DNA from 3 places in the Micromonospora sp. LA-10 genome. Region 1 is predicted to be linked to each of the others. Evidence: riboswitches for the same ligand, from Rfam matches in the RefSeq annotation. Region 1 holds a riboswitch; each other region holds the start of a gene.
The links. A riboswitch is a leader RNA that binds a small molecule or an ion and turns the genes downstream of it on or off. The one in region 1 is predicted to bind cyclic di-AMP.
Positions count from the first base shown of each region.

Region 2: linked by a shared signal. The riboswitch ahead of ACSDG8_RS14515 (coiled-coil domain-containing protein) and the one ahead of ACSDG8_RS00510 (transglycosylase family protein) in region 1 are both predicted to bind cyclic di-AMP.
Region 3: linked by a shared signal. The riboswitch ahead of ACSDG8_RS16840 (C40 family peptidase) and the one ahead of ACSDG8_RS00510 (transglycosylase family protein) in region 1 are both predicted to bind cyclic di-AMP.

Region 1 covers NZ_CP195710.1:112,383-118,101, forward strand. Annotated here, with positions in the region: gene ACSDG8_RS00500 (winged helix-turn-helix transcriptional regulator) at 1-167, opposite strand, end outside; gene ACSDG8_RS00505 (LLM class flavin-dependent oxidoreductase) at 215-1,777, opposite strand; cyclic di-AMP (ydaO/yuaA leader) riboswitch at 1,922-2,093, shown strand; gene ACSDG8_RS00510 (transglycosylase family protein) at 2,092-2,745, shown strand; gene ACSDG8_RS00515 (YbaB/EbfC family nucleoid-associated protein) at 2,931-3,380, shown strand; gene ACSDG8_RS00520 (M4 family metallopeptidase) at 3,585-5,648, opposite strand.
Region 2 covers NZ_CP195710.1:3,094,165-3,099,883, forward strand. Annotated here, with positions in the region: gene ACSDG8_RS14490 (hypothetical protein) at 1-886, opposite strand, end outside; gene ACSDG8_RS14495 (heavy-metal-associated domain-containing protein) at 921-1,127, opposite strand; gene ACSDG8_RS14500 (metal-sensitive transcriptional regulator) at 1,208-1,507, shown strand; gene ACSDG8_RS14505 (SHOCT domain-containing protein) at 1,633-1,842, shown strand; gene ACSDG8_RS14510 (YibE/F family protein) at 2,007-3,281, shown strand; cyclic di-AMP (ydaO/yuaA leader) riboswitch at 3,436-3,566, shown strand; gene ACSDG8_RS14515 (coiled-coil domain-containing protein) at 3,571-4,599, shown strand; gene ACSDG8_RS14520 (carbonic anhydrase) at 4,661-5,320, opposite strand; gene ACSDG8_RS14525 (helix-turn-helix transcriptional regulator) at 5,480-5,719, shown strand, end outside.
Region 3 covers NZ_CP195710.1:3,552,151-3,557,869, reverse strand. Annotated here, with positions in the region: gene ACSDG8_RS16845 (N-acetylmuramoyl-L-alanine amidase) at 1-1,442, opposite strand, end outside; cyclic di-AMP (ydaO/yuaA leader) riboswitch at 1,681-1,819, shown strand; gene ACSDG8_RS16840 (C40 family peptidase) at 1,832-2,866, shown strand; gene dcd (dCTP deaminase) at 2,938-3,516, opposite strand; gene ACSDG8_RS16830 (pyridoxamine 5'-phosphate oxidase family protein) at 3,595-4,140, shown strand; gene ACSDG8_RS16825 (zinc metalloprotease) at 4,213-5,205, opposite strand; tRNA gene ACSDG8_RS16820 (tRNA-Gly) at 5,476-5,549, shown strand.

The DNA of each region.
Region 1 (5,719 bases):
GGCTCGCTGACGCCGACCCGCCGGGCGAAGTCGTCGAAGCGGCGGGTGCCGAACGACGCCTCGCGCAGCAGGAGCAGCGTGGTGCGGTTGCCGACCACTTCCAGCGCCCGGGCGATGGAGCAGTTGGCGGTGGACCAGGAGTCACGCTGCGCAAGGAGGTCCGTCATGGCGTCGACGGTACGCCCCTGACTTAGGAAAGCAAAAGTCAGCTACCTCACAGCTGGCCGGGGAAGAACCCGTGCCGGGCCAGCGGCTCGACGATCTGGTGCTCCTCGTACGACAGGTGCGACAGCAGCGTGTCGGTGAGCAGGTCCACCGCCTCCTGGAGTTCGGTGAGGTCGCCGGGCCGCCGGACCAGCTCCACGAGCGCCCGGTCGACGCTTTCCACCACGCCGTGGATCACCACGTGCTCCTCCTCGAGGCGGTCCAGCACCGCTGCCAGCCCTGCCTCGGAGCGGCGTAGGTGCGGGAAGACCGAGGCGTCCTCCAGCCCGTGGTGCTGGGTGACCATGGTGCAGTACGCCGCGCAGTACGCCCCGAGCGTCCAGTTGTTCTGCCGCATGGTCATCTCGTTCAGCGCGGCCCGCGCCCGGCCCGGCGAGACGGTGCCTCGCTTGACCTGTTCCAGCAGGTCGCGCACCTGGGCCAGCTCCTGGCGCAGATGGTCGTGCACGTCCACCAGGTGCTGCCCGGCGGCCTGTCCCCGGGGCGGGTAGACCTGTCCGGCCGGTGGCGGCGGGGCGGTCGGCCGGGTCGACTCGTCCCAGGGGCGGCGCGCGCTCAGGCGTACCCCCGGGTCGGGGGTGGGGGTGACCGCCAGCGTGGCCGGGCCGCCGGTGGCGGCCGTCTCGTCGGCGACCGCGCGGGCGCCGCTGCCCGGCGCGGTGCGCTCGGCGGCGACCAGCTCCCGCACCGCGGGCGCGACCTCCTGGGCGAAGATCTGGATCGCGCGCGGCTCGTCGCTGCCGAGGATGAACGTGGTGACGCCGTGCTCCAGCGTGAGCCCGGCCAGCTCCTCCACCCACTGCTCCGGCGGACCGGTCAGGAATCCGGCCGACGAGCGGGCGAACGTGCCGTTGACGTTGAGCATGCGGCGGATCTCGGCCGGGTCGCGCCCGGCGGCCTGCGCGCCCTCGTCGACGAGCGCGTTCAGGGCGGGCAGCTCGTCCGGCCCCTTGGGCAGGTAGGACAGGGAGGGCAGCCAGCCGTCCGCGGCGCGGCCGACCAGGCGCAGCATGCGCGGCTTGTACGCGCCGACCCAGATGCCCACCTGATGCGCGGGCGCCGGACCGCGCTTGGCGCCGACCACGCGGTAGTGCTCGCCGTCGACGCGGATCATGCCGCGCCGGTCGGTGTCCCAGACCTCGCGGATCACCCGGATCGCCTCGTCCAGGGCATCGACCGCCGCGCCGGGGGACAGACGCCGTCCGCCCGTGGCCTCGATCGCGTCCCAGAACGCGCCCGCGCCGAGTCCCAGCTCGACCCGGCCGCCGGTGAGCAGGTCCAGGCTGGCCACGCTGCGGGCCAGCACCACCGGCTGGCGCAGCGGCAGGTTGAGCACGTTGCCGGCCAGGCGGATGCGCTCGGTGGCGGCGGCCACGTAGGACATCAGCGTCCAGGTGTCCAGGAAGCCCGGCTGGTACGGATGGTCCTGGAACGTGACCAGGTCCAGCCCCACCTGTTCGCAGAGCGTGGCCAGCGCCACCACCTGGTCGGGCTGCCCGGCGGCGGGGGTGATGAAGCCGCCGAAGGTCAGCTCGTGTCCGTTATCGGTCATCCGTCACGCCTCCCGTGATCTTGCTCAGCCCTGCCACCGTAGCTCCACCGGTGGTAGCCCGGCCGGGTGAACAGGGTCACAAGAAGTGGACGATCGTCGCAAACCGTCCCTAGCGTCGGTTCCGTTCGCATTCGTGGACACCGCAGGCCGGAAACGCCTAATCCCGCCGCCGGCCGCGGTTACCGGACGTCGTGCGGGAGCGGGGGAACCACACGTTCCACGGTGCATCGTCACCTCGGGGTGAAGCCGCCACCGGCGGCCGGGCTCCTCGGCCCGAACCCGACAGCTCACCTCGTCGGCGTGGAGGAATCCACATGGCAACTGAATACTCAGCCCGAGGCCGCCGTACCGCTCTCGGAGCGGTCCTGGCCGGCGCCGCCGTCGGCGCCGCGACCCTGTTCGGCCCGGCCGCTCCGGCCAGCGCCGGCGTCAACTGGGACGCGGTCGCGCGCTGCGAGTCCGGCGGCAACTGGAAAATCAACACCGGCAACGGGTACTACGGCGGGCTCCAGTTCTCCCGCGCCACCTGGAACGGCTACGGCGGGCAGAAGTACGCCGCCCGCGCCGACCTGGCCAGCAAGTCCGAGCAGATCGCCGTCGCGGAGAAGGTGCTGCGCGGGCAGGGCATCGGCGCGTGGCCGGTCTGCGGCAAGAAGGGCGGCTCGGCGAGCGCCGCCGCGACCCGGTCCGAGCGGGCCACCCCGAAGAAGACGGCCCCGAAGAGGACCACCTCGACGAAGGCAACCCCGAAGCGGACCGCCGCGCCGGAGCGGGCCGCGACGAAGGCGGCGCCGCGGCCGTCGTCCAATGTCGGGACGTACGTGGTCCGGCGCGGGGACACGCTGTCGGAGATCGCCGTGGCGCAGCGCGTCGACGGCGGCTGGCGTGCCCTGCACGAGCGCAACCGGGCAGTGGTCGGCGACGACCCCGGCCTGATCTTCCCCGGTCAGCGGCTGCGTCTGCGCTGACCTGATCCGGACGCCCGGCCGGTTCGCCCCGGCCGGGCGTCCGGCTGTCCGCGACACGCCGTGTGGCCGGTGTCCGGCCTGCTCCCGGCGCCGGGACACGGCCCGCGACGGCCGGTGATCGCGATTCGTCGGAGCCGGTTGCTAGGGTCACCGGTGCTCGGCTAAGACGTGAAGAAAGCGCGGATATGACCAACGACCCGTTCTCGGCGGCCGCGAGCCTCGACGAGCTGCTGACCCGCACGCAGCAGGCGCTCACCGCGATGCGTTCCCGGGCCTCGGCGCACGCCGACGGCGAACCGGCCGACCTGCTGCGCGCCGAGGGCACGGCCGCCGGTGGGCGGGTCCGCGCGGTCGCCGTCCAGGGTGGTCGGCTGGATTCCGTGACGATCGACCCGGAGCTGGCCGACGAGCCCCTCGACGTCCTCGGCGGACACCTCGTCGCCGCCGCCAACGCCGCGCTGTCCGAGCTGGACGCCCAGGTCAGCGCGTCGGCGCGGGCCGACGCCGACGCGCTCGCCGCCCGACTCGGCAGCATGGGCGACCAGGCCGAGCTGTTCGGCCGCGCGATGCACGAGGCGGCCGCCCGGATCCACCGCGACCGCGGCACCTCGTCCCAGGCCGGGCGCGCGGTCTGACCCGACGGCCCACGCCCCGGCACGACGCGGCGCCGGCCACGCGCGTGACGCGGCATCGCCCCGGCACCGCCCCGGCACGACGAGGCGCCGCCCCGGCACGCGGCTCCGGCCGGAGACGACGAGGCGGCCTGACACGACGAGGCGGCTGAGACGACGAGGCGGCCGGCCGCCGGGAGGACGACGACCGGCCGCGCTACGCCACGGTCAGCTCAGGGTGACCGCGGTGTCGTCGACGACGAAGGACGTCTGCAGAGAGCTGTCCTCCACGCCGCTGAACGAGATGGTCGCCGTGGTGCCTGCGAGCGACGAGACGTCGAAGGACCGCTGCACGTAACCGGTGGCCTTGTTCAGGTTGGAGTAGGTGGCCAGCGTGGTGCTGCCGGCCTTGACGGTGAGCTTGTCGTACGCGGTGCTGGTGGTCGACTCCGCGCTGTCGATGTGCAGCCAGAAGCTCAGTGTCGCCCGGCAGCCGGCCGGGATCGTCACCGACTGGCTCAACGTGTCGGTGTGCGACGAGCCGTACCCGTCCAGCCACGCCTTGTACGAGCCGCCGTGCGCCGCCTGGCCGCTGTCGGTGGTGATGACGCCGGACGAGGCGGTCCAGCTCACGTTGCCCGACTCGAAGCCGGGGTTGGCGAGCTTGTTGCCGGAGCAGCCGCCCGACGGCGGGGTGGTGGTGGCGGTCGGCGTGGGCGTCGGCGTGCCGCCGGCGCAGGTCGGCTCACCCGACTGGGCCGGTACGCTGACCGCCGCCCAGGCCGCCTTGACCGCGTTGAACTCGGTGCAGCTGCTCGGGTAGAGGTTCTTCGCCGCCTGCAACGTCCAGACGCGGTACTTCAGGTAGGACGAGGACGAGGTCTTCAGCAGCATGGCGTTGTACATGATCTTGATGGCCTTCTGGATGCCCAGACCGGCCACGCTGCTGCTGTTGCAGGTCGAGCTGGACGGCTGCCCGTTGGTCGGGCTGCTGCCGTTCGCGAGCAGGTAGAACCAGTGGTTGCCGGGGCCGGCCGCGGCGTGCACCTCGGTCGACGGGATGCTGCTGGAGTAGCAGTTCGGGTCGCCGAGCGCCGACGGGTTGTACATGTTGCGGATCGGGCCGGAGCCGACCAGGTTGATCTTCTCGCCGACCAGGAAGTCCGGCGCGTCGTAGCTGGACGGCTCGTTGGCGAACCACTCGGTGGCCGCGCCGAACGTGTCCGCGACGAACTCCTGCGTGCCGCCGCCGGAGATGCCGCCGGGGGTGTTGTCGTCGATGCCGTGGCCGATCTCGTGCGCCACCACGTCCAGCGAGCCGATCCACTGGCCGGCGGTGTTCTTGCCGATCTGCACCTGGCTGCCGTCGTAGTAGGCGTTCTGGTCGTTGAGGCCCACCCGGATCGGCCAGTAGCCGCCGTTGCCGTTGGCGCCGTTGCGGCCCAGCCACTGGGCGAGCATCTTGTGCTCGGTCTGCGCGGAGAACAGCGCGTCCACGCAGCCGGTCTCCTTGTTCGTGGCGGTGCCGTTGCCCCACACGTCGTCGGATCCGCTGAACGTGGTGTTGTTCGCCGAGTCCTGGCAGCTCAGGTTGGTGACGGTCGGGTCCTTCATGGTGTACGTGGAGCCCGACTGGGTGGTGTTGAGCGTGAGCGGGCTGGGCCCGTTCCAGGCGCCGGTGCCGGTGCCGCGTACCACGTGCTCCTGCTTGCGCAGGACCGCGCCGGTACGGGCGTCGACGTCGACGGTGAGCCGGCTGGGGCCGTCCGCGCTGGTGCCGCGTACCGTGGTCTCCCAGGCCAGCGCCGGTGCGGCGCCGAGCGTGTAGACCACGAGCGTGGTGCCCTCGACGGCGCTGACCGTCTTGAGCTGGGCGCGCGCCGTGGTCGCGGCGGCGGCCGGGGTCAGCGCGGGCGTGGTGGCGAGAGCGCCGATCGGCCGCTGCTGCGCCACCGAGGCGTACTTGAGGTTGCCGGCCGAGTCGGTGGCGAGCACGAAGTCGCCGCCGATGACGGGCAGGCCCTTGTAGGTGCGCTCGTACGGCACGTACTGGGTGCCCTCGGAGGAGATGACGGGCTTCTGGACGAACGCGTCGTCGGCGCCGGCCTGGAGGTAGGCGGGGCGGTTCGCGACCAGGGCGCGGGTCGAGTCGGCGGCGGCCGCTCGGGCCTGGGCCGGATTGGGGGCGGCGGGCCCGGGTGGCGCGGCCTGCACGGCTGCGGCGGTGCCGGCGGCGATCACGCCGGCCGCAGCCGCGCCGGTGAGCGCGGCGAGGCGAGGTGAGAGTTTCACGGGGGTTTGCTCCTGTTCTACAGGCGCGCCGCACGGAGCCCGGTGGGGACGGGCGGCGCGGTGGTGGGAGG
Region 2 (5,719 bases), 3.0 Mb from region 1:
CGGCCAGGACGGTGAACTCGGCGGTGTGCACCGTGTCGCCGTGCCGGAAGTCCAGGTAGAGACGGTACGCCCCGGCCGAGGGCACCTCCGCGGCGAACGTGATCGCCGGACCGGCGGGTGTGCGCCCGTCGCCGGGCGTGCCCTCCGGGTGCACATGCAGGTACGCCAGGTCGCCCTGCCGCAGCGCCACCAGGTGCCCGTACGCGCCGAGGTAGGGCTGAAGGTCGGTGACCGGCCGCCCGTCGCGGCTGACGGAGAGCGTGAGCCGGCTCGTCCGGCCCGGCTCCGGCGCGCCGGTCAGGGTGACGGTGTAGCCGTCGACGGTGGTGCTGGTCGCCGGCGCCGGAAGCGGCCGGGCGGCCAGCTCGCCGGAGACCGTGACGTCCAGGCCGAGGGTCAGCGGCTCGCCGCCTTCGGGCGTGAAGTCGGCGAACGCCCGCCAGACGCCGGGGCCGTCGAGCGGGGAGGCGACCCACCAGGTGCCGTCGCCGGCCATCTCCGGGTGGACGTGCCGGAACCCGGAGAGGTCCCGCCGGGCGACGATCAGGTGCATGCGCTTGTCGTGGGCCACCTCGAAGCGGGTGACCGGCGTGCCGTCCGGGCCGGTGATCCGGAAGGCGAACTGCCCGGCCGCCGTGGTGGTGGGCTGGAGCGTGTAGCCGCGTTCGGAGACGAGCAGCCCGCCGGGCAGGTGCGCGGCGTCGCCGCCCGCGTGGTTCTCGTCACCGTGACCGGTGTCGCCGGTCCCGTGGTCGCTGCCGCTGTCGTCGTGGCGGGCCTCGGCGGCCGGGGCGACGGGATCGGCCAGGTTGCCGATCCCGTACGCCGCGCCGAAGACCGCCACGAGGCCGAGCGCGAAGCCGCTGAGCTTCGTCGCCGTGTTCATGGTTTCTCCTCGCTCCTGCGGGTCCGTGGACCCGTCACGCACCGACGAGGTCGTAGCCGGCCTCGTCGACCGCCGCCCGGACGGCGTCCGCGTCCAGCGGGTTCTGACTGGTGACGGTGACCCGGCCGGTGGCCAGGTCGACCTGGACGTCGGTGACGCCCGGAAGCGCGCTCAGCTCGGTGCTCACCGAGTTGACGCAGTGGCCGCAGGTCATGCCGCTCACCTGGTAGGTGCTCTCCATCTCGCCCTCCGATCTTATACCCCCTGGGGGTACTGCCGGAACGTTAGCATACCCCCGAGGGGTACGCTATCCTCGTTTCCATGACCGCGCCGTCCAGCCCGACCCGGGGCTACACCGCCAGCAAGGACCAACTCCTCGCCCGGCTCCGCCGCATCGAGGGTCAGGTCCGGGGCATCGAGAAGATGGTCGAGGACGACCGTTACTGCATCGACGTGCTGACCCAGATCTCGGCCATCCAGGCGGCGCTGGACAAGGTCGGCCTCGGCCTGCTCGACGGCCACGCGCGGCACTGCATGCACGAGGGCGCCGCCGAGGGCCGGGCCGACGAGATGGCGACCGAGATGATGGCCGCCGTCGGCCGCCTGATGAAGCGCGGCTGAGCGGGACCTCCGGCCCCCGGAGCCGGGCACATCGACCCGCGCCGACGCGTCGGGCCGGTCGTACCGTCGAAGTGGCGGGCAGGCCGACCCCGGCGGACCCGCGGCGACGGACGGAGGGCGGCCCGATGATGTGGCAGAGCCCGATGATGGGCTGGATGTGGATCTGGTCCCTACTGGTGCTCGCGGTGCTGGCAGGGCTCGTCTGGGCGGCTGTGCGGTGGACCGGCCCGCAGTACCTGGGCCCGACGACGGCCCGGCGCATCCTGGACGAGCGGTACGCGCGCGGCGAGATCGACGAGGACGAGTACCGGCGACGCCGGGCCGGCCTGACCTGACCCGAGCGGGGCGCGCGGCACCGGCCACGGTGCCCGGGTGCGCCCAGCCGGGCTGCCTACCATGGCCGGACGACGACCCGGACGTGGCCGACACGTCCGCGCCGGCCCGGTGACCACACCGGTCCGGCGGACCAGGCGTCGCCGCGACCGTTGGGAGAGACGCCTTGGGTGCCGACCACACCCGCCCCGCACCGCCCACGCCGCCGCGCGTACGCCGGCTGCTCGTCGCCACGGTGGTGCCGCTGTTCGCGCTCACCGTGATCGCGGCGCTGGTGCTCTGGCCCCGGCAGGACCGGGAGCCGGTCGGCGGCGCGGACGTCCCCCGCTACCACGGCACCGTGACCCGGGTGGTCACCGAGCCCTGCCCGCCGACCCCGGAGGCCCCGGAGGGCGCGGGCGGGCCCTGCGGCACCGTGACCGTCACCGCCGAGCAGGGCCCGGACGCGGGCCGGCAGGTCGAGACGCCGCTGCCGGCCGGGCCGGGGGCGCCACGGGTCGAGGTCGGCGACAAGATCGTCCTGGTCGAGCTGATCGACCCGGCCGACCCCTCGGTGAAGTCCTACAACATCGCCGAGCACCAGCGCGGCACCCCGCTGATCTGGCTTCTGGTCCTCTTCGCCGCCGCCATCGTGGCGTTCGGGCGCTGGCGCGGGCTCGCCGCGCTCGGCGGCCTGGCGGCCAGCTTCGCCATCCTGCTCGGCTTCGTGCTACCCGGCATCGGCGGCGGCCAGCCGCCGCTGCTGGTGGCTATCGTGGGCGCCGCGTTGATCATGTTCGTGGTGCTCTACCTGACGCACGGGGTCACCGCGCAGACGTCGGTGGCGGTGCTCGGCACGCTCGGCAGCCTGGTGATCACCGGTGTGCTCGGCCTGCTCGCCACGTCCGCCACCCACCTGACCGGCTTCGGCAGCGAGGACGCCACCACCCTGTCCATGTTCCAGGCCGACGTGGACCTGCACGGGCTGCTGCTGGCGGGCATCATCATCGGCTCGCTGGGCGTGCTGGACGACGTCACAGTCACCCAGGCGGCCACCGTCACCGAACTCGCGCACGCCAACCCGGGACTGTCCCGGCGGCAGCTCTACCGGGCGGCGACCCGCGTCGGCCGCGCCCACATCGCGTCCACCGTCAACACCATCGTGCTGGCGTACGCGGGCGCCTCGCTGCCGCTCCTGCTCCTGCTGGTCGCCGACTCCCGCCCGGTGAGCCAGATCCTCACGAGCGAGTTCCTCGCCCAGGAGATCGTCCGCAGCGCGGTGGCCACGCTCGGCCTGATCGCGGCCGTACCGCTGACGACCGCGCTGGCCGCGATCGTGACCACCGCCGGACGGCGCGCGCCCGGCGCGGCGCCGGCGGCCCCCGCGCCCCGTCCGCCGGGCGGACGCGACGACGCGCTGGAGGCGCTCGGCGGCGGAAAAAGCACGGAGGCGACATGGTGACACTCCGCACGGTGACCATCGATTTCAAACGCGATGCTGGTCACGGCACGCCACGGCGAAATCTCGCTATTGGTCGGCTTCCGGACGTAGATCCGCAGGAGTGCTGTCGGGTAACCTCGCTGCCGGTCACCGCCGAAGGCGCGCACCGGCGCCAGCGGTGCCGCCGCCCAATCGCCTGCGGGCGAGCCGGGGAACCAGGTACAAGGGGTGAATCCGCGCGAGCGGTAGGGGCCACTTCCGTCCCGAACCCGTCAGCTAACCCGGTCGGCGGCCGACGGAAGGGAACACTGTGACGCCACCCCTGCGCCGCTGGCTGACACCCCTGGTGGCCGTGCTGGCCTCGCTGGCAGTGCTGGCCGGGCCGAACTCGGCGATGGCGGCCCCCGCCGCCGCGGCGGCCCCGAAGCCGTCCGGGCACGAGGAGGACGGCGAACCACCACTCATCACCGAGGCGATCAACAACGCCAACCGCAACTTCCTCCAGGCGAAGGCGAAGCTGGCCAAGTCGCAGGACCGCCAGCGGCGGCTGGCCGCCGAGGTGCAGACGGCACAGGCCGAGCTCGAGGCGCTCAGCCCGCAGGTCAACCAGCTCGCCGCCCAGTCCTACCGGACCGGCCGGATGGGTGCGATGGCGATGCTGCTGGAAAGCAACTCGCCCGACTCGTTCGTCCGCCGCGTCAACGCCCTGGACGAGCTGAACCTCCTCAACGCGCAGCGCCTGGCCGCCATCAACGCGGTCAAGAACCGCGCCGAGACGGCCAAGATCGCGCTCGACGCCGAGGTACGCGAGCAGGAGAAGCAGAAGAACGCGATGGAGCGTGAGAAGGTGCAGGCCGAGCGCGCCCTCAAGCTCGTCGGCGGCCTCGGCTTCACCGGCGGCCTGGTCGACGCCACCTCACCGGTCGCCAAGATCGGCCCCGGCCGCACCGCCGACGGCGGCTGGAAGGCCGAGTCGTGCAGCGAGAGCGACCCGACCACCTCGGGCTGCGTCACGCCGCGGACGCTGCACGCCTACAAGGAGGTCCGGCGCGCCGGCTACACGCGCTTCGTGGGCTGTTACCGGCCGGGCGGGCCGTGGGAGCACCCCAAGGGCAAGGCGTGCGACTGGTCGCTGCAGAACAGCGGCTTCGCGCCCTGGCACAACAACGACACCCGCAAGTACGGCAACGACGTGGCCGCGTTCCTCATCCGCAACGCCGACCGGCTGGGCATCTACTACGTCATCTGGAACCGGCAGATCTGGTTCCCGGCCACCGGCTGGAGTTCGTACAGCGGACCGTCGAACCACACCGACCACGTCCACATGTCGATGCTCTGACCTGGACGCAGTGAGAAGGGGCCGCCCGCGGGCGGCCCCTTCTCGTCGTCCGGCGCCGCGGTCAGCCGGCCAGCGCCGCGTCCGCGTCCGCCGGCGCCGAGGGAGCGGGCAGTGACGCCGGGACCTGCGCCACTGTCCGCACCTGGCCGCCGGAGAGCCGGTACGACATCCCCACCACCGTGCACCGCCCCGCCGCGACCCGCTCGGCCAGCACGGTGGACCGGGCCAGCAGCGTCTCCACGGTCTGCGCGATGTGGACGTCGACGATGCCGTCGAGGTCCTCGATCCCCTGCCGGGCGGCCCGCAGCAGGCTGGGCGAGACCGCGTCCACCACCGCGCCCAGGTGCCCGGCCGGGGCGGCGCCGGTCCGCACCCCCTCCCGGGCGGCCTGGACCGCGCCGCAGGAGTCGTGCCCGAGCACCACCACGAGCGGCGTGCCCAGCACTGTGACCGCGTACTCGACGCTGCCGAGCACCTCGGGCCCGGCGGTGTGCCCGGCGGTACGCACCACGAAGAGGTCACCGAGGCCGCGATCGAAGATGATCTCCGCCGCGAGCCGCGAGTCGGAGCAGCCGACGATCACCGCGAAGGGGTGCTGGCCGTCGGCCACCGCCGCCCGGTGCCCGGCGTCCTGATTCGGATGCTGCGGCACGCCGGTGACGAACCGGTGATTACCGGCGCGCAGCTCCGCGAGCGCCTGCTCCGGGCTTCTCGGCGTCATCTGCCTCACCTCGTCTACCTGGGGGAACGACCAGGCCGTACGGCCTCGCGACTTCACGGTCACACGGCGTGTGGGGCACGTCAAGATTCGTGATACGCATTTCATACTTTCCCGTGCCGGGCCGCGTCCGATTCGGGCGAGCCCGTCGATGGCCATAGCATGACCACCATGGCGACCACACCAGTTGAGGACGGGAGCCGCCGTAACTGGACCTTCCTCACCAATCACGGGCATGTGCTGCTGGCGATCGCGCGCAACCCCACCGCGCGGCTGCGGGACGTGGCCGACGAGGTGGGCGTGACCGAACGGGCGGCCCAGGCCATCGTCGCCGACCTGGAGGCCGGGGGTTACCTGCGCCGCACCCGGGTGGGGCGGCGCAACGAGTACACGATCAACCCG
Region 3 (5,719 bases), 3.2 Mb from region 1:
GCCGGCGGCCGGGGCGTCGGGACGCCGGGCGGCTGCTGGTTGCAGCCGGTGAACGCGGGCCGGTTGGTGGCGAAGTCCGGGTCGATGGTGACCAGGCCGGTGCGCGCCGTGCCGGTGCCGCGGAACGGTGCCTTCATCAGGTCGAAGTAGTGCGACCAGTCCCAGTACGGTCCCGGGTCCCAGTGCATGCCGCCCACGTTGGCGGCGGTGATGCCGGGCACGTTGTCGTGGCCGATGATGTGCTGCCGGTCCATCGGGATGCCCAACTTCAGCGCCAGGTGGCGGACCAGCTTGGCGGAGGTGCGGTACATCGCCTCGGTGTACCAGGTGCCCTGGCCGGCGAAGCCCTCGTGCTCCAGGCCGATGGACTTGGCGTTGACGTACCAGTTGCCGGCGTGCCAGCCGACGTCCTTGGTCTTGATGTGCTGGGCGATGTAGCCGTCCACCGAGCGCAGCGTGTAGTGCCAGCCCAGGTAGTCGGCCCGCTTCACCAGGTCGACGCTCGGGCCGAAGTAGCCCTCGGTGTCGTGGATGACGATGTACTCGATCTTCTGCTGCTTCGGCCGGTCGCCCAGGTCGTGGTTGCCGTAGTCGCCCGGGTCGTCGCTGAGCTGCTCGTAGGGCGCGGGGATCCACTCGCAGGCCAGCCGCACCGGGCACTCCAGCCCGTCCGGTCGCTCGGCGTTGCGCAGGCCGAGGCGGGCCAGCCGGGAGCGGTCGGGCTTCGCGGCGGTGGCGGCGAGCGTGACCCGCTGGCCGTCGTCGGTGGTCCGGGTGGCGCCCTGGCCGAGCTGGTCGTAGACCTCGTCGGCGAAGGCCGCCGCCCCGTCGGCGGTGTCCGCGCCGGAGTAGCGGGCCACCGCGGCGTACCAGGCCGCCGGGTCGGTGCCGGCGCCGACCGGCCCGCCCAGAGCCTTCTGGTACGACGCCAGCAGCGCCGCGCCACCGCGGATGTTCGCCGCCGGGTCGGTCCGCAGCGTGCCCGCGTCGAGCCCGGTGAGCGCGGCGGCGGCGTCGAGCGTCTGGAGCGAGGCGCTCGGCAGCGGGGTCTCCCGCTTCGGGGCCGCAGCGGTGGCCGGGTCGAGCTTCAGCGGGCGGGAGTCGTCGCCGCGCGGGTCCTCGTCCTCGTCGACGTGGGCGCTGCCCGGTGTGGCGAGGATGTGCGCGGCGTCGGTCAGGTGCATCGGGCCGTAGCCGCCGCTGGTGCTGGGCTGCCCGGTGTGGGTGTCCCAGCGGGACTCCAGATAGGAGACACCGAGCAGTACATTCTGCGGCACGCCGTACTCGGCCGCGGCGGCGGCGTACTGTTGTTGGCGGTCGCCGGCGGGCGCTGTCGCGTCCGGCGCGGCGACCACCGGGCCGGTGGTCGCCAGCGCGGTGGCCGTGGCCACGGCGGCGGCGAGCAGTATTCGTCTGCCCGACGGCGGGGCGGAGAGGTGCATCGAACCTCCTGGACAGGGATGGGGGTCACTGCGTTCCCACCCTCACTCCGCGCACCCGCGAGGGTCAATACCTTTCCGCCAGGTAATCAAGATTGAAAGAAAATTTCGCCTCCGTGCGGGAGTGCGCCCGTCATTGCGTACGGAGTGTCACGCCGCTGGAAGTTGCGGATCGATAACGGTGGTCCCTACTCTGGTCAATCGTCGGCTGCATGTCTCACCGTCCAACCCGGTCGGTGACGGACCGACACCGCCGAGTCGCCCACGGGCGAGCCGGGGAACCAGGTACCTGGGGTGAATCCGCAGCGCTGCTGCGGTAGGGCGGCTCCCTTCCCGCCCGAATCCGTCAGCTAACCCGGTAGGCGGTACTGAAGAAGGAGTACGGACGCCCGGTGGCACTCCATGCCCCGCGGCCGTCGTCGAGCCGGTCCACCGACCGGTCCAGCGCCGCGCCGCGTTCCCGCAGGTCCCGCTTCACCACCGCCCTCGCCGCGCTGGTCGGCACCGCCGTCGTTCTGACCGGCGGCGCCACCGCGGCACACGCCGAACCCTCGGTCACCGAGATCGAGGCCCAGATCGACCGCGACTGGAACAAGCTCGAACCGGTCATCGAGCAGGTGAACGCCGTACGCGAGCAGCTCGCCGCGCGGCGCAAGCAGGCCGACGCGCTCGGCCGCCAGATCGCACCCCTCCAGGCCCGGGTGGACGCCGCGCTCGGCCAGGTCGGCGGCCTCGCCGCCGACGCCTACAAGGGCGACAACCTCTCCACTGTCAACGTGCTGCTCGGCAGCCGCTCGCCCGGTGAGCTGGTCAACGGCCTGGAGCTGCTCGACCGCTTCGCGCACCGGCAGCACGAGCAGGTGCGCTCCGTCGCCGCGCTGCGCGACGAGCTGGCGGCGAAGAAGAAGCCGCTGGACGAGATGATCGCCGGCCTGGCGCGCACCGAGGCCCAGCTCGCGGCGAAGAAGAAGCAGATCGACGCCGAGATCGCCAAGCTGCAGAAGCTGCGGCTCAAGGTGTACGGCAAGGGCGGCGGCGGCCCGCTGCGCCCGGCGCCCTGCCCGGCCGGCTATCCCGGCGGCCCGGCCGGGGCGGCGGTGAAGTTCGCCTGCGCCCAGATCGGCAAGATCTACGTCTGGGGCGCCGCCGGCCCGGACCACTTCGACTGCTCGGGTCTGACCCTGGCGGCCTGGGCCAAGGGCGGGGTGTCGCTGCCGCACAACGCGCGCCAGCAGCATGCCGTGACGAAACGGATCAGCCGCGCCGACCTGCGCGCCGGTGACCTCGTCTTCTACTACAGCGACCTGCACCACGTGGCGATGTACGTGGGTGACGGCTGGGTGGTGCACGCCTCCCAGTCCGGCAAGCCCATCACCATGAAGCGGGTCGACGACGGCGACATCAACAGCTACGGCCGGCCCGGCTGAGGTGTAAGGAAGGGCCCCCTCTTAACGCCTCCGGTAGAGGAGGGGGCCCTTCTTAACAACTGCGGACGCCGTCAGCGCGTCGGCCAGGTGCGCCAGCTCTGCCAGGAGCGGCTCGGCGTCGGGCCGCGCTGCCCCTGGTAACGCGACCCGTAGACGGCCGAGCCGTACGGGTGCTCGGCCGGCGAGGAGAGCCGGAAGATGCAGAGCTGGCCGATCTTCATGCCGGGCCAGAGCGTGATCGGCAGGTTCGCCACGTTCGACAGCTCCAGCGTGACGTGACCGGAGAAGCCCGGGTCGATGAAGCCGGCGGTCGAGTGGGTCAGCAGACCCAGCCGACCCAGGCTCGACTTGCCCTCCAGTCGGCCGGCGAGCTGGTCGCCCAGCGAGATCACCTCGAGCGTGGAGGCGAGCACGAACTCGCCCGGGTGCAGCACGAACGGCTGCCCCTCCGGCACCTCCACCATCGAGGTCAGGTCGTCCTGCTGGATTGACGGGTCGATGTGTGTGTAGAGGTGGTTGTTGAAGACCCGGAACAGCCGGTCCAGGCGTACGTCGATGCTCGACGGCTGCACCAGCGTGGGCTCGAAGGGCTCCAGCGCAAGCGTGCCGGCCTTGATCTCGGAGACCAGGTCGCGGTCGGAGAGCAGCATCGGAACACCATAGCGACCGGTATGGGTGACCTGCGTGTCGCACTACATCTTCGTACACGTGTTCGATAGGATGTCCGCATGGCTTCCTGGTCCGAATTCGCCGCCGACGAGCCCCGCCTCGCCGACGAGATCCGCCTCCTGATGCAGCAGTACGGGCCGGGCTTCGGCTACCTCGCCACGGTCCGCGCCGACGGCGGCCCCCGCGTCCACCCGGTCTCCCCGGTGATCACCGACGACGGCCTCTGGTGCTTCGTCATCGACTCGCCCAAGCGCCGCGACCTCGAACGCGACGGCCGCTACGCGCTGCACTCGTTCCCGCCGGAGGAGAGCGACGACGAGGCGTACATCGCGGGGCGCGCGCGGCCGGTGACCGACCCGGCCACAGTGACCCGTCTGGCCCGGATCGCCCGGGCGTCGCCGCATGGCGACTGGCGGCTGTTCGAGTTCACAGTCGAGGCGGCGATGCTGACCCGGCGCGACCCGGTGGCCCAGCCCGGCGCCGCCCCGCCGCAGGTGCGGGTGTGGCTCGACCCGCTCGGAGCCGAACCGGCCCGGCGTGAGCCGGTGACCGCGGAGGGCCGGCGCGGTCGGCACGGCTTCGACACCCGCCGCCCGGCCGCCTGACCACAAACCCGAAACGAACGGTGCCGGCCCCGTCCGAGGACAGGGCCGGCACCGGTACGTGGTGCGAGGCGGTCAGGCCGCGCGGTAGGCGTTCCACGCGGTGAGCATGCGGCTCGCCTGGCCGGCGGTGAACTGGTACATGCAGGAGTCGTACGTGTAGTCCATGAAGTTGGTGATCGGGTCCTTGCCGGCGGTCGAGCAGGTGTCGCGGCCGGTCGGGCACTGGTACGCCGGGGACGCCTCGGCCGGGGTGTCGGAGACGCTGTCGCCCGAGCCGGAGCAGCCGCCCTGGAAGGTGTGGTAGAGGTTCAGCCAGTGGCCGACCTCGTGCGTGCCGGTGTCGCCCTGGTTGTAGTTGGTCGACGTGCCGCCGGGCAGCGACTCGCTGAGCACGACCACGCCGTCCATCTTGTCCAGCGTCCGCTTCGGGAACGTGGCCCAGCCCAGCAGGCTGTCGCTCAGTTCGCCGAGGTAGATGTTCAGCGTGTTCTTGCCGCCCTCACGCAGCGAGGTCTTCATCGAGCGCTCGGCGGAGGAGCCCTGCACGATCGGGTACCACGACGGGTTCGTCACCCGGTTGATCTTCGTGAGCTGGAACCCGAAGGCGGTGGCGGCGCCGCCGGTCGAGCCCGCGTACGACTGGTTCAGCACGGTGATCTGCTGGTTGATCATCGAGTCCGGGATGTTGCCGCCGGCCCGGGTGCTGTTCTCCTGGATGACGTGCACGACGACCGGGATCGTCACGGTGGCCAGCGGGGTGACGGCGCCGGCCCGGAAGCTGGCCCGCTCGCGCTGCGCCGCGGCGAGGTCGGCCTCCCGGTCCTGGACCTGCTTGGCGGTCAGGTGGTTGGGGTCGAGCTTGGCGTTGCCGCCCTTCGCGACGCGGGCGTTCGCGTGCTCGTCGGCGTGGGCGTCAGCAGGCTCGGCGCAGACGCCGGCCGGGGCGGCCGAGAAGGCCGAAGCAGCGGGGACGACGCCGACGGCGGCGGTGCTGAGCAGCAGCGCGAGGGTCGACGTCGCGACACCGGCGGTACGCCGGGTCAGCAGGTTGGGACGGAGTCCCATGGGCCCACCTCTTTCTGACGGCGTGGCAGGGGGTGTGTCACGCCGGTGCGGAAACGTGGGGCAGACGTTACAACCCATCGACGCATTTGAGAATGGCCATACGTTTCCGACGTGCAACTTCGTGCCTGCCGGCTCCGGTGGGTGCTTGATCCACTCCAGCTCGGGGAGGTGGCGGGGTCAACCGGCCGCCGATGCCGCCACCTCGCCGAGGTGGCGCGCGGGCACCTGGATACACGGGGGTGGGGGCCTTCAGGTAGAGTGGTGCCGCCTGCGGGTGTAGTTCAATGGCAGAACATCAGCTTCCCAAGCTGACAGTGCGGGTTCGATTCCCGTCACCCGCTCCACGCGAGAGGCCCTGGTCAGGATGTGTCCTAGCCAGGGCCTTCGGCGTTCCGTACTGTCCGGACGACCGTTTACTCAGTCCGAGCGGGGATCATGGCGAATCCGCCTTCGAGGACTCCGGAGGCATGCCTGCCGAAGAGAATGATCTTACAGTGGGGACGCGGCGGGGGCG